Regions from separate parts of the Shewanella sp. NKUCC05_KAH genome, predicted to be linked through region 1. Evidence: predicted binding sites of a transcription regulator. Region 1 holds the regulator's gene; each other region holds the start of a gene.
What was found. Region 1 encodes sigma-54, which starts transcription at its own class of promoters, with help from an activator protein. Its sites were predicted from a motif close to GTTGGCACGNNNNTNGNNT; they were not measured.
Positions count from the first base shown of each region.

Region 2: flgA (flagellar basal body P-ring formation chaperone FlgA) is a predicted target of sigma-54. The motif match lies at 3,481-3,499, and genes of this name have one in related genera.
Region 3: KO533_RS18770 (YccF domain-containing protein) is a predicted target of sigma-54. The motif match lies at 2,868-2,886, and genes of this name have one in related genera.

Region 1 is NZ_JAHKQZ010000030.1:10,005-17,524, forward strand. It holds gene mgtE (magnesium transporter) at 1-1,350, opposite strand, end outside; gene KO533_RS20825 (HPr family phosphocarrier protein) at 1,595-1,870, opposite strand; gene rapZ (RNase adapter RapZ) at 1,857-2,711, opposite strand; gene ptsN (PTS IIA-like nitrogen regulatory protein PtsN) at 2,708-3,151, opposite strand; gene hpf (ribosome hibernation promoting factor) at 3,154-3,441, opposite strand; gene KO533_RS20845 (RNA polymerase factor sigma-54) at 3,470-4,948, opposite strand; gene lptB (LPS export ABC transporter ATP-binding protein) at 5,056-5,787, opposite strand; gene lptA (lipopolysaccharide transport periplasmic protein LptA) at 5,784-6,338, opposite strand; gene lptC (LPS export ABC transporter periplasmic protein LptC) at 6,325-6,885, opposite strand; gene kdsC (3-deoxy-manno-octulosonate-8-phosphatase KdsC) at 6,882-7,433, opposite strand; gene KO533_RS20870 (KpsF/GutQ family sugar-phosphate isomerase) at 7,433-7,520, opposite strand, start outside.
Region 2 is NZ_JAHKQZ010000005.1:152,025-159,544, reverse strand. It holds gene KO533_RS06940 (flagellar assembly protein FlgT) at 1-323, opposite strand, end outside; gene KO533_RS06935 (FlgO family outer membrane protein) at 604-1,236, shown strand; gene KO533_RS06930 (LPP20 family lipoprotein) at 1,233-1,682, shown strand; gene KO533_RS06925 (flagellar protein FlgN) at 1,810-2,235, opposite strand; gene flgM (flagellar biosynthesis anti-sigma factor FlgM) at 2,238-2,561, opposite strand; gene flgA (flagellar basal body P-ring formation chaperone FlgA) at 2,637-3,344, opposite strand; gene KO533_RS06910 (chemotaxis protein CheV) at 3,550-4,470, shown strand; gene KO533_RS06905 (protein-glutamate O-methyltransferase CheR) at 4,571-5,410, shown strand; gene flgB (flagellar basal body rod protein FlgB) at 5,554-5,958, shown strand; gene flgC (flagellar basal body rod protein FlgC) at 5,961-6,377, shown strand; gene flgD (flagellar hook assembly protein FlgD) at 6,402-7,172, shown strand; gene flgE (flagellar hook protein FlgE) at 7,255-7,520, shown strand, end outside.
Region 3 is NZ_JAHKQZ010000023.1:54,772-62,291, reverse strand. It holds gene prs (ribose-phosphate diphosphokinase) at 1-509, opposite strand, end outside; gene KO533_RS18780 (NUDIX domain-containing protein) at 867-1,580, opposite strand; gene KO533_RS18775 (pyridoxal-phosphate dependent enzyme) at 1,662-2,690, opposite strand; gene KO533_RS18770 (YccF domain-containing protein) at 2,958-3,365, shown strand; gene KO533_RS18765 (alpha/beta hydrolase) at 3,401-4,291, opposite strand; gene KO533_RS18760 (M14 family metallopeptidase) at 4,288-5,328, opposite strand; gene KO533_RS18755 (transporter substrate-binding domain-containing protein) at 5,494-6,240, opposite strand; gene KO533_RS18750 (AMP-binding protein) at 6,594-7,520, opposite strand, start outside.

The sequences.
Region 1 (7,520 bases):
GAGCGTCGCTAACCCGAGGAAGGCGAACAGGCCAACCACGTCAGTGACTGTGGTGAGCACCATACCGCCAGCGAGAGCAGGATCGATTTTAAGTCGTTTTAAAATCAATGGAATACTCGCACCTGCAAGCCCAGCTACTGTCATATTGATCAGCATAGCGCTACCAATTAAGCCCGCCAGTGCCATATCATCCTTCCATAGCCACACGGCGACAAAGACTAAAATCGACCACATCAAACCATTGAGAAAACCAATCGATAGCTCTTTACCGATAAGCCAGCGAGCGTTGCTTTGGCCGATATGGCCTAAAGCAATACCGCGGATCACGAGCGCTAAGGTCTGATTACCGGCAACACCGCCCATGCTAGGGACAATCGTCATTAGGATGGCGATAGTGGCAAATTGCTCAATAGTGCCTTCAAACATATTGCTGACCGACGAGGCAAGCAGGGCGGCGAATAAGTTTATAGTGAGCCAGAGCGAGCGACGTAGGGTACTTTTTAGCACAGGACCAAAAGTATCTTCATCTCCGTCCATCCCCGCCATACCCATCATGGAATGTTCAGCATCTTCGCGGATAACATCGACTACGTCATCGATTGTGATACGTCCGAGCAGCTTACCATCACAGTCGACGACAGGTGCCGATACCCAGTCATTGCGTTCGAATTTCTGCGCGACTTCGCTGTCGGACATGCTCACCGGAATACTTTGAATATTGGGATCCATGATATTGCGAATTGTGGTGCTTGGCGCGCAAGTCAGCAGATCTGCCAGCCTAACCCCGCCAAGGACTTTGTCCTGTTTGTCGACCACATATAAGGTATCTGTGGTGTCGGGTAGGTTGCCCCTTTGCCGAAGATAGCGCAGCACCACATCGATATTCACATCGGGTCTTAAGGTGACTGTATCTGTATTCATCAAGCTGCCGGCGGTCTCATCTGGATAAGATAGGGCTTGTTCTACCCTCAGGCGATTTTGCTCCGTCATCGACTGCAACACTTGTTTGTAAACGGCGTCGGGAAGACTTCGCAGAATATAGGCGAGATCGTCGGTGTCCATGCTTGCTGTCGCTTTCGCGACTCGCTCAGGGCTCATGCTGCGGATCAGTGGGTCTTTGAGTTCTTCACTCAACTCATCGAGTATGTCGCCTATTTGTTCCTGATCGATGAGCTGCCACAGTACTTGTCTGGCATTTGGCGGTGATGATTCTAAGATCAGCGCGATATCTGAGGCGGCCATTTTTTGCAGCATATTACGCACGTGTACAAACATGCCGCTGCTAAGCGCTTGGTTTAACTGGTCAAGACTATGTCCGGTGTGATCGTTTTCTGCATTATCTACGGGCATTTGTCCTCCATTGTGCGGCAAATTGGTTTGAGATCTTGGTGTTAGGCTAGGATTTAGCGGTGACTAAGCGTCAGTCGATGACACAGATTAAGGCGGCTAAGGTAAGGCCAGCGCAATGACCGCTAGTGTAATCGCCAGTAGCTTGTATCGTCGAGCGACAAATGTTTTGCCATGTCTGAATGACAAGTTTTTTAAACTAGACATGAAGTGAAACTAACGATGAAGTGCTTAGTGTGAAGTGAAACTAACAGGCTTCGTCAAACTTAGCGTCGATTAAGGCACAAATGGCATCGAGAGCCGGCTCTGCATCTGGGCCTTCGGCGATCAGCTTAATGGTTTTACCCATACCAGTTTCAAGCATCAGCAAGCCAAGCACACTGGCGGCCGATGCTTGTTTATCGCCTTGGATTAAGGTGATGGTCGCATCAAACTCGGAAGCCAGTACCACCAACTTAGTGGCGGCACGGGCATGTAAACCGAGCTTATTACAGATAGTTATCTGACGTTCAAGCTTTGGCATTGTTGAGCTCTCGATGACGGGCATACACTTTATGTTTACCGTTACTAAAGCGTTTGGCCAATTGCTCTGCGACGTAAACCGATCTGTGCTGTCCACCTGTGCAGCCAATGGCCACAGTTAAATAACTGCGATTGTTACGCTCAAGGTGCGGCAGCCAAGTCTCCAGTAAATTTTCGATTTGCCAGATGAACTTATTGACCAGTGGTTGGCGATTTAAGAACTCAGCTACGGGTTCATCTAAACCAGTCAATGGCCGCAGCGCCAGCTCCCAGTGGGGATTAGGTAGAAAGCGTACATCGAACATAAAGTCGGCTTCGGTGGGCATTCCGTGCTTAAAGCCAAAGGACTCGAAGTTGATCACGAGTTCTTTATCGACACTACCAAGGAGAATTTGTCGGACTTGGTCGCTTAAATCATAGATATTCAAATTCGACGTATCTATGTAGTGATCGACCAGTTTTGACATAGGCTCGAGCAGTTTCCCCTCCAGCTTTATCGCTTCTTGCAAAGAGACTCGGCTCTTCGACAAAGGATGCAAACGGCGGGTTTCGCTGTAACGCTTGAGCAGAATTTTATCGCTGGAGTTAAGGAAGAAGCTCGTTAACTCAGTATCTGGAGGTAGGCTAGCGAGTTGTTTTACTAAGACCTTATCCTGCTCAGGCATGTTACGCACGTCGACACTGATGGCGACGAGATCGTTACTGCCTTTGAGTTGCTCAAGCAAACTGCCAATCAATGGCAAGGGAAGGTTATCGACACAATAATAGCCGAGATCTTCGAGTACCCTAAGGGCGACAGATTTGCCTGAGCCTGAGCGGCCCGACACTATGACCAGTTTCATCCAGTGATTACCTGATAGAGTTCCGTTTCATCATGCGTCTTGCGTAATTGCTTTAATATTTGCTTGTCGCTCAGCTTTTCGGCCATGCAAGACAAGGTACTTAAGTGCTGCTGACATTGGTCTGCAGGCACCAGTAGTGCAAATAAAATATCAACAGGTTGCTTATCGATAGCATCAAATGCTATCGGCTCTTCACACTTAATGAGTATGGCAATGGGCTGATCTATATCGGCTAGTCGACCATGTGGAATGGCGATGCCGTTACCTATACCTGTGCTCCCCATCTTTTCGCGCGCCACTAGGCTTTCGAATATCTCTTGAGATGAGAGGGTCGGGTACTGGGCAGCGACTAAGTCGCTGATGAGTTCCAGTACCTTTTTCTTGCTGCCCGGAGTGGCGCAGGTAGTGCACTCCGGCCGCAGTATGGTACAAAGTTCCATTATTAGTGTTTTGTTAACTTCTCTTTGTGTTTAATAACCTGACGGTCAAGCTTGTCAATCAGGGCGTCTATAGCGGCATACATGTCAGCATGCTCTGAAGTAGCAAAAACTTCACCACCTATGAGGTTTATTCTCGCTTCGGCAATCTGTTGCATTTTCTCAACATTGAGCACAACGTGCACATTATTGATCTGTTCGAAATGGCGTTCAAGTTTTGAAAACTTTTCTTCTACATATGCACGTAACGATTCGGTAATTTCGATATGGTGCCCACTTAGGTTTATTTGCATAGAAACGTCCTCCGATATCCACTGTAGGTTATAAACTTTTACGCTGATTAGAAGGTGGAATAAGCATAGCCTCTCGGTACTTCGCAATGGTTCTGCGGGCTACGTTGATCCCTTGTTCTGCCAGAAGTTGAGCCATCTTACTATCGCTTAATGGTTTTTTCTGGTTTTCCGCTGCCACCAGTTTCTTTATAAAGGCTCTGATTGCTGTGGATGAGCACTCACCACCATCGTCAGTCCCGACGTGGCTAGAGAAGAAGTATTTTAGTTCAAAAAGTCCCTTAGGGGTATGCATGTATTTTTGAGTTGTGACCCGTGAGATGGTGGACTCATGCATTTCTACCGCTTCAGCAATATCGTTAAGCACCATAGGCTTCATGGCTTCTTCACCATACTCAAAGAAACCTTGCTGATATTGCACTATGCAATTAGCAACTTTAAGCAAAGTGTCGTTACGGCTTTCTAGACTCTTAATAAACCATTTAGCCTCTTGCAGATGGCCGCGAATAAATTGGCTATCGGCTTGGTTTTTTGTGCTGCGTGCCATAGAAGCATAATGTTGATTTACATTGATTTTGGGCATGCAGTCAGGATTAAGCTCAACGACCCAGCGGCCATTTTTCTTCGACACAGACACATCTGGGATAACGTATTCGTCATTATTGGGCGTGATCAACAAACCTGGGCGAGGATTGAGGGTTTGGATGAGTGCTATACCATCCCTTAATTCATCTTCTTTTAATTTAGTCTTACGCATCAACAACCTAAAATCACGGGCGGCGATCAGATCTAAATGATCTTTGATCAGCATACGGGCGTTTTCTAGGTTGGGAGTATCAGCGGCGAAATGCGACAGTTGGATCAGCAGGCATTCACTTAAATCGCGGGCGGCAACGCCTATGGGATCAAAATGCTGAATGCGCTTGAGTACGGCTTCGACTTCGTCAAGCTCAACTTCAGGATTGCCCATGGCTTCGAGAATTTCTTCAGTGCTTTGGGTGAGATAGCCCTGATCGTCGATTGCATCAATAATGGCGGTGGCAATGGCTAAATCGGTTTCAGAAAACGGCGTGAGGTTTTTTTGCCATTCTAAGTGTTCGTACAAACCTTCACTGGTCTCGCCTTGGAAGGGCATATCGTCTTCACGACTGCCGCCGGGGCCTGAGTTTGGGGAGGCGGTAAACACTTCATCCCATGTGGTGTCCATGGGGAGCTCATCGGGCATGGATTCTTTGGTTAGCGACTCTGCCGTGTCTATGGTGGAGCTGTCTTTTTCTGGTGGCAGAGTGCTAGATTCACTGAAATCCGTATCGGATAGCGTTTGGTTTACAGGGGTTTTAGTGGCGTCGAATTGATCCTCTTCCAGCTCGAGAAGGGGATTAGAATCTAATGCTTGCTGGATCTCTTGCTGCAGTTCTAATGACGACAGTTGCAACAGACGTATAGCCTGTTGTAGTTGTGGCGTCATGGTTAACTGTTGACCCAGTTTGAGCTGGAGTGACGCTTTCATGTTACCGCTGATCCCTACGTTATTATTGTTGGATGAGGTCGCTTATTATTATCTTGAGTGAAGCCCAATGGCGGTATAAATTGCCTCCATTGGCTTCGCTCGATTAACTATAGCCTGAATTGTTCACCTAAGTACACAGCCCTAACTTGCTGATTGTCTAAGATCTCTGCTGGAGTTCCTTCGGCAATCAGGTTTCCGTGACTCACAATATAAGCATGTTCACATACATCTAATGTCTCGCGGACATTATGGTCTGTGATCAGTACGCCAAGGCCGCGACTTTTGAGTTGTTCGATAATCTTCTTGATGTCGATAACCGAAATAGGATCGACGCCTGCAAACGGTTCATCGAGCAAAATGAACTTAGGATTAGCGGCTAAAGCTCGCGCAATTTCGACGCGACGACGTTCGCCACCCGACAATGACATGCCTTGGCTGTCACGGATGTGGGTGATATGAAACTCTTCGAGCAGATGTTCTAGTTCTTCTTCTCGTTCTTCGTTTTTAAGTTCTTTACGAGTTTGCAGTACGGCCATGATGTTGTCATGAACAGTTAGCTTACGAAAGATACTGGCTTCCTGCGGTAAGTAACCTATGCCTTTGCGGGCACGCAGATGCATAGGATCTGCGGTTAAATCATCATCGTCGATAAAGATATGTCCCTTATCGCTCTTCACTAGCCCGACAACCATGTAAAAGGTCGTGGTTTTACCTGCACCGTTTGGACCGAGTAGGCCAACGACTTGACCGGTTTTTACCGTCAGACTGACGTCTTTAACCACTTGGCGACTCTTGTAACTTTTCGCCAGATTTTGTGCTCTTAAGGTGATTTGGGTCATTTAGAGTCCTGCTTTTTTACAGGTTTATCCGCTGGAGCATCTGATTTGGCATCATCTTGATAGTTTTCTGGCTGAATAATAGTGATCACGCGATCGTCACCACTGCCAGTACTCTCGGCCATCAATTTCTGTTGAATCATGTTATAGCGGATTAAATTGCCTGTAACTTGGCTACCCGCTTGATCTAATGACGCCATACCTTTCAGAGTTAAGGTGCGGCTTGCCATATCGTAACGAATTTCTTTCGCGCTAGCCGATGCAGGACGGCCATCGTCTAATATCTGGCTATACGTAGCAGGGTTGCCTGTGGCGACCAAAGTTTTGCTATTTTCACCTTCAGCGGAAAATGCACGCAGTTCATTTGCTTGGATTTTTATTGAGCCTTGGGTAACTTCAACTGGACCAAAGAAGATGATCTGGTTGTTTTTGATATCCGCAGTTTGGCTCACAGCTTTAATTTTGACTTCTTGCTTTAAGTCGCCCACTTTCGCGAAAGCACTCATGCTCATAATTAGCATTAGGCTGGCAAGTAATACGTTATTTTGCTTCATATGTTCCTACTACCTGACTGGTCAATTGCACTTCTTGCGCGTTGAGGTCGGCATAAAGGCCTTGGCCTTGAATATTAAAATCTTTCCCTGTGACGTAAATGGTACGGTCAGAGGTCATTATCATAGTGTTGAGATCGAGTTCCAGATAACTGGTGGACAAGGTCTGAATCGGTTCTTCTGGGCTAATGGCATCGATAATAACATTATTTTCTAATACAACCTTGCCAGTTTCCTTGTTTAGCTTGCCCTGATCTGCCCTGAGTTGCCATTGTGCTTTACCTTGGTCTGGATAAACAAGATAAACAGGTTGAGTAAAGAAAGTTTGATTCGTTGAATCATAATGTTCCATGTGTTTCGCCGTCACACGGCTATTCACTAGTCCTTGCTCATTGAACTCAACACTGCGCAGATCTTCAACGATGAAATCTGGGGTATTTTGATCTTTTACTCTGTTATCGGAATCACCGCTGTGTTTGTTCTGGACCTGCCAGTAAAGCGCTAGTGCGGTTCCAAAAAAAGCGATAATCGCGAGTGTCACACGACTCATATACTCATTCCATGGGCCGAAGTGAATTTATTTTGACTTAGGAGTAACAGATCTGTGAGTTCACGCAGTGCACCGTGGCCACCATTGAGCGTAGTCACAAAATGGGCGTGTTGGCGTACATAGGGGTGGCCGTCAGCAACACTGACCGCTAAACCGACGACATTCATCACGGGGAGATCGACAATATCATCACCGATATAAGCCACTTCTTCTGGGGTGACACCATAAAGTGCGAGCAATGCTTCATAGGGCTCGAACTTATTGTCTACGCCTTGGTAAATATGGGTAACACCAAGGGCTGTCATACGGTTTTCAACGATTTTGGATTGACGTCCTGTGATCACGGCGAGGTTGAAACCGCTGGTGAGGAGTGAGCGCACGCCATAACCGTCACGGGTATGGAAGGCTTTGAGCTCTTCGCCGCTATTGCTCAAGTAAATACGGCCGTCGGAAAACACCCCATCGACGTCACAGATTAACAGTTTAATCTTTTGCGCGCGTTGCCACACATCATCACTGATTGGGCCGTAAAATCCTTGCTGTGGCATTAAATGACTCCTGCTTTAACCATGTCTAGCATGTTAAGAGCGCCGATAGGATGGCGGTCTTTATCAATAACAATTAATCCGTTGATG
Region 2 (7,520 bases), on a different contig from region 1:
TCGAGGCGTAGGGATACATATATTTTATTTCCCTGAATTTGTTCACTAACGAGTTGGATGTTTATGGCTTGGGCGTTGCGATTTATCGCAAAGTTATTTTGTGTGAGGTTACCATTAGAGGTTTGTTGCTCGCTGGATATTTGAATACCTGTGCTTAATGTCGCATAGCTAACAGCTTGATTAATCGCGTCTTCTCTTGCTTGAGCTGTATTACCATTGATAATAGTTGCTTCTCCGCTGGCTTCTATCCATTCGGCTCTGGTGGGCAAAGAAAGTAGTAAAAGGCTCAAAATGATGAGCGAAGCTGAACCTGGTATGTGCATCAATTCAATCCTTATCGCTAAGCTAATGGCGATATTACCAATCGAGCCAGTTTTCTGACTCTTAATCTAATATGGCAATAAAGCAAATTTCGTGCCTGAGTATGAGAACTTTTGATAAAGTTTCCATTGTTACAGTCGATATACTGCGTAATAGAAGAATATTGTCGGACTGAGGTTAATATTGGTCCGAAGATTGCTGGTTTTTGTTACTCATTAAAAATTTGAAGCTTAGAAAGTGAGTCACTTGACTGCCAATGCACCCATAGATGAGGTAAATCCAATGCTAAAGCGTGTGATTATTCCCTTAACATTGATAATGTTAGGTGGATGTGTAGCTAAACCGGTTACGCCGCCCAAACCGAGTTTAGTGGATGGCAATGGGTTGCCGCCAACGGCAGTGATTAACCATTTAGCACAGCGAATAGTGACTGAGCTCGTTAAGCAAAATGATGCTTTGCGTTCTGATCAACCTATCGTAGTTGCAACACCAGTATTAGTGGGCGATTTGAATGGCACTAATGCGTTAGCGCAACAGTTACAGCAAGGATTAATGACGTCGCTCCATAGCTTTCAGTTTAATGTGGTGGATTTAAACTTAGCTGATGGCTTGAGAGTCACATCTGACGGGGATTTTATTTTGACGAGAGATTGGCAAAAATTGTCGAAAGATCTTCCTGTTGAACATCTTGTCGTTTCGACTATGAGCGTAGTAACCAATGGTATGGCGATCAATACTCGGATTGTGAACATTAGTAACAATCGCGTGGTATCGGCATCTCAAACTTTTGTGACTCAAAAAGAGTTGGCAAACTACATGCAACCTTCGGAGCAAATTGTGTCACAAAATGGCATCTTATATCGTCAGGCGAGTCCAGGTATGAATGAAGTGCGTGTTTTAGGAGATGGAAAATGAAACGCTACCTTTTAGTTATTGTGGCGCTAATGCTAACTGGCTGCGCTGCTAAAGATAGATATGTGCAATGGGAAGATGTGCCGCCGCCGAGTTTTCCTAAGTTAACGGCTATAGGATATGCGCCCTTAGCGACTCAACCGGCTAAAGAGCAATCACAAAGAGTGTTGATGGCTATGCAGGCATCAAAAATTGTGGCTTATCGTGAATTAGCGGAACAAGTTTATGGGCAGAAAATAACGGCAAACAGCAGTGTCAGTGATTGGATGTTGACGGACGATAATGTCAAAGCGTCAGTTTCTGGCGTGATCCGCGGCGCACGAGTCGTTAAGAGTTATCCAGCAGGCGAGCATTATGTCACTGAGTTAGAACTTGATTTTTCACAGGTTTGGGCGCTTTATCAACAACAGAGCCGTCCACAACGAGTGAAGGAAGTGACGTATTTCTAGCGTTTTTGAGAGTATGTTCAACAGCATGTATTGAGCCGCGTATTTACGCGGCTTTTCTTTTTGTACAAGACATTAATATCTAATCAGAGCTTAGAAAAGGGAATGCTAAGTGGGAGTGATGCGCTTGTTAGGCCTTTAAATCATTGCCTAAACTTGAGATAGTCGAGGTCTTGCCTTTATCGTTATAGGTGAGGCTGGAGGCGTTTCTGCTGGCTTGTAAAGCTTGAGCAAAGCGATTTAAACTCGCTAAATTCATCTCAATTAAACTGGCATTTTGTTCGTTTAATTCTTTGCATTCAGTCAATGCGTCTTTGATCTCGGCCATTTTATGTACGAGTTCGACTTGCTGAGTGAGTAGCGATTTATCACTGTGTTTTGCTAGAATATCATCATTAGTCTTTAGTTCTTTCAGACATTGCGATTTTTCGTTAGCAAGGGAAAGCAGTAAATCGGCGTTTTGGTCAACCAAAGCGCCTTTTTCCTTGAGTATGATTTGCTTAAGAACAGCCAAATGGGCGTGTTGTAGATCTACCAGTTTAGCTATTTCAGTCATAGTTACTCTTTATTTAAGTCATTAAGTTCGGCTTCAAAACTTGCAATATTGGCAGCCAACTTTTCAGGGTCAATTTTATAGCGACCTTCGGCAATAGCTTGTTTGATTTCGGCTACTTTCTTTTGATCAACTTCAGGAAGGCTAGCCATTTTAGTCTGAGCTCCTTGAAGTTGTTGTGCCTGGGCCGTAATGACCACTGAATCGCTTCTCTGTGGTGTTGTCGATTTTGTAGCAACTTGAGCAGATTGATCGCTGCTCGTTTTCGTTGCGCCTGAACGAACTTGCGCAGTCGTTGCAGTGTTGAGTTTGCTAATATCAATTGCCATTTTAGGCTCCAGCGTCGTGTGTACGGGATTTCTTAACTGGGGTATCGGCAGCTTACAAAAAAGCTTTAGATTATTTTACATTCTTACTTCAACTTCGCCAATGCCTGTGACTATAGCATCTAGTTCTTTGTTTGAACTGCTATTTTTGACTCTGATCCGATCACCTTTATTGCCATCTTGTAGGGCTTCGCCCACTGTTTTGAGCTCGAATGAGCCAGAACGAACGTAGATAGATACCGAATCATTTTTACAAACGAAGCATAAGTTGTTGCTTAATATGGGATTATCTTTTGCTACTCGTCGTTTTACTCGCACGCCAGCCAATTTACTCGGGTCATCGAATTCGGCACCTCTCAAGCTATTTTGTTCAATGTAACGGACTTCTACTTGACTAGGAGAGATGAGTTCGCCTGGTGCTAAGATTTCGGTTGAGACAACAACGGGGAATAAGATATCCACCCGAACCGAGATATAGATTTGCCAAGGGTAAGCTAAGTCTTGCGTATCACAGCTGACTTTTAAGGTGTTATTACGGCTAATTTCCCTATCGCTAGCCAGTTCAACTTTCATTGGAGACGAACATTGTGACGGCAGCATTCTTGCGTCAACCATCTGTGGCGAAATATTTACTTTGGCATTTTCTGGAACAGATATTTTTTCTGAAATAAGCGCTTTAGCTAATTCTGAGATTGCCGATACGGTGGGGACAATAGGCTCTGCACTCGCAAAAGCGGGCATGAAGAGGGTGAAAAGACTAAAAAAACAGACTAAATTTACTTTCATAATGAAGAGACTAGCTTGTAACGCCAGAATGCACCTATACTTTTATTAAGTTCGAAGCTGACCACTGTAATAATAATTTGCATCACTGTCAGAAGATTGACTCAGTTTCGACTATGTTTATCGATAGATAAGACGTAAGCAATTAATATGCCTATACTCAACTGAGTTATAGGGCCGAACATAAACAGAACAACAAGGCAGAGTTATGTCGAGTATTCTTGATTCAGTCAACAAACGAACCCAGCTCGTTGGACAAAACCGTTTAGAATTGCTGCTTTTTAAATTAAACGGTCGTCAACGGTTTGGGATTAACGTGTTTAAGGTGAAAGAAGTACTGCAGTGTCCACCACTGACCACTTTGCCTAAACTTAATCCTTATGTGAAGGGTGTTGCTCATATTCGTGGAACAACCATTTCAGTGATTGATTTGAGTGCGGCAACAGGGGGAAAACCTTTAGCGAGCACTGAAAACTGTTTCATCATTATTTCTGAATATAACCGTAGTGTTCAAGGCTTCTTGGTCAGTTCTGTTGAGCGGATCATCAACATGAATTGGGAAGCGATTATGCCTCCGCCGCAAGGTGCTGGCCGTTATTCCTATCTGACAGCGGTGACTGAAATTGAAGGTGAATTAGTTGAAATTCTCGATGTGGAAAAAATCTTAGATGAGATTTCACCGGTTAAAACGGCTATCAGTGAAGAAGCCAATGAAAAACTGACCCTCGACAGAACTCAGCATTACCATATTATGGTTATTGATGATTCTGCCGTGGCGCGTAAACAAATTATTCGTTCACTCGAGTCATTGAATTTACAAATTGATACCGCAAAAGATGGTCGCGAAGCATTAGACAAGCTTAAAGAGATCGCCAAAGAGATGGATAATGTGGCCGATGAGATACCCCTCATCATCTCTGATATTGAGATGCCTGAAATGGATGGCTACACCCTGACAGCTGAAATCCGAGATGATCCTAAGCTTAAGCATATTAAAGTGGTACTGCATACTTCGTTAAGTGGTGTATTCAATCAGGCAATGGTTCAAAAAGTGGGGGCCAATGACTTTATCGCTAAGTTTAATCCTGACGAACTGGCCGCTGCTGTGAATAAGCATTTAAGTTTGTAATTGCTGTAGGTTAGTACCTAGATACGCTTTACGCTATAATCTCGACTTTATAACATGATGGTTTCGCACTGATTTTGGTGCTTGCTATAGGATTTAGGATGTGAATGTGCCAAATAAATCACTCGCTGAGGCTGAATATAATCAATTTAGGTTGTTCTTAGAGCAACACAGCGGCATCGTACTGGGTGAAAATAAGCAATATCTTGTGCGCAGTCGTCTTGCTCCTTTGATGGGCAAATATAACCTGCCATCCTTATCTGATGTGGTTAAGCATTCGATGAAGCCTACTGAGCGTGCGCTCAGAGCTGAAGTGATCGATGCTATGACGACCAATGAAACCCTTTGGTTCCGTGATCGTTATCCATTTGAGTTGTTGAATAATGTCCTACTACCTGAATACAGTCGTCTGGGGCGTCCGCTCAAAATTTGGTCTGCGGCTTGCTCGTCAGGCCAAGAGCCGTACTCATTGGCTATGACTATTCTTGAGTATCAACAGAAGAAGCCTGGTGCCTTGGCTGGTAGTGCTTCGATTCAAGCAACGGATCTATCTCCTTCCATGTTAGAACGCTGCAAAAATGCCGAGTACGATAGTTTGGCATTAGCGCGTGGTTTATCTGAAGAACGTAAGCGTCAGTTTTTTGATGCATTACCTTCAGGCAATATGAAGTTAAAGGATAATGTGAAGCGGTTGGTGAACTTTAGAGCGCATAATTTGCTTGAGAGTTATAGTCTGCTTGGCAAGTTCGACATTATCTTTTGCCGCAATGTGCTGATTTATTTTGCACCAGAGGCAAAGGCAAAAATTTTGCGGCAATTCGCTGCCGCTCTCAATCCCAAAGGGATTTTATTTCTCGGTGCATCAGAATCTATCGCTGGTTTAACGGACGAGTTTGATATGGTTCGTTGTAACCCTGGCATTTATTACCAGAAAAAGACTTAACTCAGCCGCTCTAAAGAAAATTACCGACAATTGTCGGTAATTTTTTACCCATCACTTGCTCATCCTTATTGTTATTCTCAAAATTTTCCTGATGTTGGCACATGAATTGCTTTATTTTCGTGAGAACACGAGGAGGCAATTTTATGGCGATCAATTTTGATAATGCACTGGGTGTGCATCAATACACTCTCGGTATTAGAGCGCAGCGGGCTGAAGTCATTTCAAGCAATATCGCTAACGCAGATACGCCACATTACAAAGCCCGCGATGTTGATTTTTCTGCGGCAATGCAAGCCGCTCGAGGCCAACAGCAGCAGCGAAATAGTCTTGAAATGCAAGAGCCAGATAAGCATTTTGGGCTTGCGGAGTTGACTGGGCAATTTGTTAAGTTCCGTGTGCCAAATCAACCCGATACCGGTGATGGTAATACTGTTGATATCCAACAGGAACAATCGGCATTCATGCAAAATGCACTTGAATATCAAATGTCGCTAGGTTTTTTAGACAGTAAGTTTAGTGGCATGAAGAAAGCGTTGAGAGGGGATTAATCATGAGTTTATTTAGCATATTTGATGTTGCTGGCTCGGGAATGTCTGCTCAATCGGTCAGGCTAAACACCACCGCGAGCAACATAGCCAACGCGGATTCCGTCTCGAGTAGTGTAGATAAGACCTATCGTTCCCGTCATCCCATTTTTGAAGCCGAAATGGCTAAAGCCCAAAGTCAGCAACAAGCTTCTCAAGGCGTTGCAGTAAAAGGCATTGTAGAAAGTGATAAACCACTACTGAAAGAATACTCGCCCGATCATCCTATGGCGGATGCGGACGGCTTTATTTATAAACCGAATGTTAATGTCATGGAAGAAATGGCAGATATGATTTCTGCTTCGCGCTCATATCAAATGAATGTTCAAGTCGCTGAAGCAGCTAAGTCTATGCTGCAACAAACACTTGGGATGGGTAAATAACATGTGTTACTTAGGAGGTAAGCTGTGAGCCTCATTAATCAAATTAACCAAGCGTCGGCGCAGACGGCTCAAAATAAGAGTCAGCCAAATGCCGTTACGACGAATTCATCAACCAGCTCAACGGGTAATCCGTTTCTTGATGGCATACGTTTGCCAAAAGAGTCAATAGTACCGGAAGCAAAAAGCCAGCAGTTAACTCAAGATGACTTTTTCTCGTTATTAAGCCAACAGTTATCGATGCAAGATCCCTTTAAGCCCGTCGACAACGACCAAATGATTGCGCAGATGGCATCATTCTCGACGGTTGATGGTATTACTAAGTTGAATAAGGAAATCGTTAATTTAAACGGTGTTATGACATCAAGCCAAGCATTACAGGCATCAGGACTTGTTGGTCGCAAGGTGTTGATCCCAACTGATACAGGTAACATTTCAGCTGAAAGCCCAACAATAAAAGGTGTGATTAGCACGCCAGCTAAAATTCCTGAAGTTACTGTACGTGTTGAGGATGAGAAAGGCCAAGTTGTGACCACCTTTAAAGTTGATGGCAGTAAGGGGGGCAATGTCGATGTTAACTGGGATGGCCTCGATAAAGACGGAAACCCTGTAACCGCAGGTAACTATACGATCAAGGCGAGTGGTTTAGTGGATGGGAAATCCCAAGAATTGCCAGTCTCGACCTATGCTCATGTGACCAGCGTTTCTCTCGGTACGGCCAGTACTGGCGCGATTCTTAACTTGAGAGGCGGTATGGGCATCAAGTTAACCGATGTGTTAGCTGTGTCTGAAACCTAAGTTTGCCTAAAAGAATTTTTGCAGTATCCGAATTGGGCGTAAGTCGCTCATAAATGAATTGAGTCAAGTGTAGAGGTGAATTATGTCGTTTAACATTGCATTGAGTGGCATTTCTGCCGCGCAGAAAGATTTAAACACTACGGCGAATAACATTGCTAATGCGAACACCATTGGCTTTAAAGAGTCCCGTGCTGAATTTGCGGATGTTTACGCTAATTCTATTTTTTCAAATGCTAAAACTGCTGTCGGTGGTGGTGTTGCTACGAGTCAAGTGGCACAGCAATTCCATCAAGGTAGCTTACAGTTGACGAATAACTCCCTTGATATGGCGATTAAAGGTGGCGGCTT
Region 3 (7,520 bases), on a different contig from region 1:
GATAATTGGGCAGTGATAGCGGCGACAAAGCTGTGATTGTCTATAACCTGAACTCGGTCTAACAATGCGGCGGTGACATCGCTGTGAGGGTCAAATACAGTGACCGAAGCATATTGCTGCTGATTAATCAGGCTAGCATAGACTTTTACCGACAAGGCCTCACCGGCATTACACACCCTATCTTGGCGAGCGCCCGGCATATAAGGCAGTAGCAAATTAATTTGCTCGGCACCACTGCGACGTAATGCATCAGTTAACAACAAGAGCTGCATGATGGAATGATCGCCCCGATAACTGAAAAAGATCGTTACTCGTTTAGCAGGAGGAACAAGTATTTGAACATGATTCTCCCCCGCACCAAATTGAAATAAGCGGTAGTGAGTCTCATCGCTAGCTGCGGGTAACCGATAAAAATCGGCTTGCGAACATTGAGCGTGAGAAGCATCTTGAGACGTTTGAATACGTTGAGACGTTTGAATACGTTGAGACGCTTGAATACGTTGAGACATAGTAACCTCCTGTCTGTGGCAAGATTGCCGAAATTGACGGCGCCCTTGTTGTCTACATGAACAATAGTGTCTTAAAGACATTATTGTGTAAAGTTGATTTTTAGACTATTTCAGACGGAGCAACCTAAAATGTTATGCTTAAATGACATATAGTGTCCTTTAGACACTATAAATGGGCGCGACAACTAAGAAGCTACAATATGGGTATCGAGTAATATAAGAACCGGAGACATTAGGACAAAATCAGTAATTAAACAGTCTTTACTGATTCAAAGTCACCATGAATAAGGCATAACCAGTCGCCGTAACTCATATTGAGCAAGGCGAATATCTGGCCTAAATCCACATTCACTGTGATCAACATTCTAAATTTCTTAAGAAGCGATACGATGCGGTATTGGGTTTCAAGCGGTATAAATTAGCAGGACGACCACGTTCGGTGCGCTTTAATCCCGTATCGATCAATAAATCGGCCTGTTCAACCCGCCGACGAAAAGATTTACCTTGGATAGGCTTGCCCAGCAAAACCTCATGAACATGCTGCAGTTCTGGCAAGGTAAAAGGTTCAGACAGTGCAAATCCTGGCACTAAAGAATATAAGGCTTTTTGTGTTAAGCGTTCCCGCGCTTGCTCAATTAACTGCAGATGATCAAACGCCAAGGGCATCTGCAACACATCTGCTAATGGCCACCACTTAACATCACTCACTGAATCAATCTGGATTTGGCAAGCTTGATAACTCATCAAGGCGGTATAACACACAGTCACAGACCAGCCTCTTACATCGCGACCACGATTACCCACAGTGCATAGCTGCTCAATATAAGGTGGCACTACCGCGGTTTTCTCATGCAGTTTACGTAATACAGTTTGCTCAAGGGATTGGTCGCAATTTTCATCGATAAACCCTCCAGGTAATCCCCATAAACCTAAAAATGGATGATTTGAGCGTTGTACTAAGAGTACTTTAAGTTGCTGATCGTGATAGGTAAACAATACGGCATCCACTGTCAGTAGCTGAGCCTTAAAAACCTTAGGATCGTAATTGGCGAGATATTCCGCTTCAGTCATTGATATTTCTCATCGTTCCAAATCATCAGCTTAACTTAGCATTACACAGCTTCAAACATATTATGTCTTAGCGTCACTAAGTCAATGATCAGAGGCACAGGATGAGCCACTTTGCCCAAATTTACGCTGATAACGTGGCAACATGGTCTCGTTCCCGAGTAAGCCACCTTGGTGGATATACATCACAGGACCTGGTTCACTACGTTGTAAATAATCTTCAAGCACAATAAAACCTAAGGGATCGTAGAGTACTTCAAACTGCACGCCTGAGGCGCAGACCCGCTGCCACATGGCATAAAATTCCGGATAAAGTTTACCAAAATGATATTTCTTGCCGACATTAACAATCTGTGGATGCTCACTGGTATTGGTATTAAGCAACGAAAATTGCAAGCGCAAATAATCATCGCCCCCCACCACGGCGCAAGTCACGACGCGAATAGCCGTTTGCTGACGGATAAAATACTGATTTAAAAATAACGCTGTCGTTCCCGTCCCCGAAGGTAAAAATACCGTTAAATCAACCAATCCATTCGCCTTCGCAAACTGTACTATCTCTTGCGCCAATCTATTTATCCCGTATTCGGCGTAAGCACAGCGCCCCCCCTCTGGAATAAAAAGCGCCGTCGGCTCATTCACGAGTACTTGAGCCTCTATATAATCAGGGCAACTCAGTCGCACATCGCCCACTTGCGCAGTAGGCTCAGGACTAGCCTTAAGATTTGATAAAACGTGAGGTTCAGATTGCGACTGAGTGCACGCCTGCTTTTGTGCTATTAACACACTTAAATCGATAATATTAGCGCCATTCGCTAAAGCGGCAGCGTAATTGCCCGTAGGATGTTTAACCACTTGACTGGCAATATGATCTACATAAAAATCACATTGCCAGCCTTTCATCTTCGCTAATGTTGACAATGAATACAGTGAGTTAGCCAATGGCGAGCCGTGACCTATCACCTTGCTGATGCCTGCAAACTCATGATCTAAAAAATAGCCGAATTTGCGAGCTTTATTGCCACTAAACGCCGGATGCAGTAAATCATCACGTTTTAGGAATATGTCTCTGCCAGCAAAGGCAAATGTATCGACAGGGGAATTTGCAAACATCAAGCTACTCAAACGATTAAATTCTCTGGTTTTTAAACCAGTTAAGGGAAGGCTAGTGTAACTCCGCCCTTCCTGTTACGCCCTTAAGAAATTATCAATTTGGCGAAAAACTAGTGAAAATGACACATGAATCTCGAATACATATAATTAACCAATTGATTATGAACAATTTAAATAGTTGGCATAGTTATCGCTTAGACATTGACATATATTCAATTTATCGAAGCTAACGATAAAGGCTAACAGGGTAAACATAAGGAGCTTTCAATGGCTGTATTACGCTTAATATTCAACATAGCTTGGTTTGTACTCGGCGGATTTGTGATGGGACTCGCTTGGTGGCTCGCAGGTATCCTGTGTTTTATCAGTATCATTGGTATTCCCTTCGGCCGCGCCTGTTTTGTTATCGGCGAAATGACCTTTTGGCCCTTCGGCCAAGAACAAATGAACCGTCGCCACTTAACTGGACGTGAAGACTTGGGCACAGGTGCATTAGGCATGGTAGGAAATATCATTTGGTTCTTACTGTTTGGGATCTGGTTAGCCATAGGGCATTTGGTCCACGCCTTAGCTTGTTTTGTGACGATTATCGGTATTCCCTTTGGGATACAGCATCTTAAGTTGGCTTTACTCAGCCTCACACCGATAGGCCAAACCGTAGTGGCTAAAGCTTAATAAGACAATGCGTTAACTGCGCTATTCACTCTCGATTATTTGGTTTCAAGAGTGGATAGCGCTTTGTCATCCCATACAGTAAATATCGCTTCGTTTAAGGCTATTTCTTCCTCCAATAAATCGTTGCAATCATATTGAGTATTGGCAGGCTCACTATCCACAGAAAACTGCACTTGCGGCTTAGTCGCCCCCACAATGTCCAACAGATAATGCGCCAGTTTTGCGGGTGCATCTATAGCTGCATCGTGACCGCAATACGCGAGTACAATCAAATCGGTGTAAAAATGCCGTGCTAGCGCCTTACTCGATGCCATACTCACCAGCGCATCACGGTCACCGCAGAGCACAGTTATCGGTACTTCCACTGTCAATGGACATTGGTATTGAAAAGCCGCCCAAAGTTGTCGCCCTACATTGCGTCTACTTGGTGTGGTATCGCGGCGAAACTCACTCCACTTGACAATTAAATCTCGGTCTCGCCGATGACGAAAACTGGTTAAACGCACTATAGTCGACTCGATTGGATGTAAAGCGTTACCCCGAGCCCGCATGAAAAAAGCCTTCAATGCATTCAGCGGATTAAATCTTTGATACCAATACGATAAATTCGCCGCACTGCTGTTTAATACAAAGGCATGTCTTATCTGCCAAGGTCGCTGGCATGCCATTTCCAACGCCAACATACCGCCCATAGACAAGCCGAGGAGATAAATAGTCTCCCCTTCCTGTACCTGCTCATCCAATTGCTGCCACACGGCATAGGCATAATCAGCAATCTTAAGCGGACTTAATTCGTGGGATAGCGTCCCATTGCCCGGAAGATCCGGTGTCAGCACTCGCAATCCCTTTTGTCGCAGACGCTGATCGAAACCATTCCAATGGCGCTGATCACGCATTAATCCCCTTAATAACACCCAAGTGGTCATGACTGAGACTCCCGATACCAATAATGCCGCGCACGCTCTGTCAGCTCAGTCAAACGTTCAGGTGTTAACTGCTCTAACGATTGGGCATAGGCCGCTTCCATCATAAATTGCATGAGTACTGTATGCCTGCGTAAAATCCTGTGGTGACGATGTGTTTTTTGTGGATTAAAAAAGCCAGCAAAATTAAATATTTGTCTAGGATTCTTCTTTATCCATGCCCAAGATCCCATCTCTAATGTCAAAGGTAAAAATGGCACCTGAGCAGAAGGATCAGCCACTTGGTGCTGGCGATAGAGATAATCCCAAATATCACCATGAGTGCGATAAAACTGGCTCTGCGGCGCGAGTCGATAATGGCCGTGATGGGGATAACTCTGTTCAAACAATTGTTTTAGATGAAAAATATAATTGGCATTTTCGAAGGCGGTACGGGTATGGGCGTAGGGGAACCAGATATGATCACTCAAACCAAATCCCGAGTGGGCATCGAGCGAAATCAAACTTGTGCTGCGACTCAACAGTTGTTGTACATAGGCAACTAAGCCCGCAGTTTCCAGCTCCATTCCCCCAATACCGCGATACCAGGGCAGCCGTGACGATATACGCTGTCCTCCCACCATAAAGGACACTTTTTCACGGGATTCTATTGGAGCGTTACGCATCAAATCTACTTGATTACCATTGCCCCGCGTTCCCATGAATAACCCAACAGGATTCACTACAGGTACAAAAGCTAACCGCAGGCCCGTTAGCATCTGTTGTAGGTGTTTATCCCAAACAAGCCGCTGCAATAAACTGTTTAACAATGCCAAAATAACTTGAGATCCAATACGTTCAACCCCATGCACGCCACCCACAAAGAGCACTGTCGGACAAGGCGTATCTGTACCACCTAACTCAACACTGTAAAGGGGGAAATGCTCTTGGCGGAATGGAATGTCGGCAAGGATCTGATAATCTAACTTAAGATGATGAGTATCAATGAGTTGCTGCAGCGTATCTAACTCAAATGGAAGCTCAAAAGGAAGTTTCTTCATGTCACCTTAATCAATAAAATGAGAGAACAACTCATGCCGTTAAAGTGATACTAATAGTGAACAAAGACAAAATGATGACAAACTGCATATCAGAAGTGACTTTACGGGGAAATAAGCGGAAAAATAGCGAGTAAAACAAAGAATAAACTATCCTAAAACCCTACATTAGTCTTCACGATAAAGTAGCTCTCCAATGATGGTTTCTACGTCAACCTGCGCTAAACCTTGGTCAACAATATCTCGCCAACGCCGTCCCTCTTCTGTATTACGAAACGCGATATAGAGCTGCTTATTCGCCAGAATTTGCCGATTGATTTGCAACTTTGTCGCCAGCGGCTGTAAGGGCTTTTGCTTGAGTAAATAGTGCAGAACGTTGACATCAATCACCGCGGCATCAATCCGACCTGCGGCAACTTTTTTAACATTATGCTCATCCGAAGTCACAGCTTCAGTCCGCTGTACACCGGAAACGATCATGCGATCTAAGGCCTGAGTATTCACATAATCTTTCACCACACCTAAGGTATAGCGATTAAGATCTTCAATATAATTCCAACTTACTGGATGGGACTTTTGCTCCACCAGCCCCAATGGGCTTTCGCCAATCGGTTTTGAAAAGATAAACTTTTCAGTCTCTACATAGTATTCAGGAAAATAGCCTATGTAGTCAGAGTTCGGCATAGTCGTAAGTTTGACAGCGCGGCTCCACGGATAGAAATCCACGTCTAATTGGTGTCCCATGACGTTCAACGCCGCCCGTACCACGGCAATACTGGCACCCTGCTCCATTAATTGCTCTCCTGAGTAAGGCGGCCAAAGTAAAGATGTGAGCATTAAGGTGTCCGCTTTAGCTTCGCTTAATCCCATAAAGGAAAGACAATACACAAGGAGCATTGAACGCCATCGAACCATTTAGTACTCCTTTGCCTGCATGGATTTACGACTACATCATCGACAACTTAACGCTTTCGTTTTTATCTGCCGAGATTTTATGACTGGTTAGATTTTATGACTAGTTTTAGTATAGCTATCAAGCCACAGCGGGGAAGTGAAGTTTTGTTACAATTAGAATAACGACATTAGCAGCGAAAGCTAACTCAAAGTGCAGCTTGACTTGATGATATGACTCGCCGACTTTTTCATTAGCCAATTAGCTTGTTCGTTTATCTGCTAACCGAAATAGCTAGACAGAATAAAATTCAAGCCGCATTGCGCGGCTTGGAAGTCAAATATCAATAGTATTAATCAACTCAAAGCCAAATGACTTAAGCATTAATATCTTCATATAACTCTTGATACATCAGCTCACGCATTTTGAATTTCTGAATTTTTCCCGTCACTGTCATTGGATACTGATCCACAAACTTGATGTAGCGCGGCACTTTAAAGTAGGCGAATTTCTCGGTGAGAAAATGACGAATATCAGCCTCTGTAATCGCGGCTCCTGAGCGGACTTTGATCCAAGCACACACTTCCTCGCCGTATTTATCGCTTTGAACGCCAAAGACCGCCGCATCCTGCACATCTTTATGGGTGTAAAGTTTCTCTTCAATCTCACGGGGATAAATATTCTCGCCGCCGCGAATAATCATATCTTTAATGCGCCCCACAATTTGCACATAACCTTGCTCATCCATTTGGCCAATATCGCCCGAATGTAGCCAGCCTTGACTGTCTATGGTTGCCGCCGTTTTATCAGGATCATTCCAATAACACTGCATAATGCAGTAACCGCGACTACAAACTTCACCGGGTTGATTAATTGGCAGCACTTCGCCAAATTCATCGACAATTTTCACTTCGGTATGGGGCAAAGCACGGCCAACGGTGAGCACACGTTTCTCTACGGGTGAGTCGATTTCAGTAATGTGATTGAGCGGACTGCATTCGGTCTGTCCATAACCAATCAGCACTTCCTTCATATACATCAGGTTTTGTACACGTCGCATCACTTCTTCAGGACAAGTTGCCCCCGCCATCACGCCGGTACGTAAGGAACTCAAATCAAAACGAGCAAACTCTGGGTGTTCCAACTCGGCAATAAACATGGTCGGTACGCCATGCAAAGCGGTGCAACGCTCTTGCTCAATCACTTGCAATGTCGTCAGTGGATCGAAGGATTCTCCGGGGAACACAGCAGTTGCGCCTTTGGCTAAGCAAACTAAACTGCCGAGTACCATGCCAAAACAATG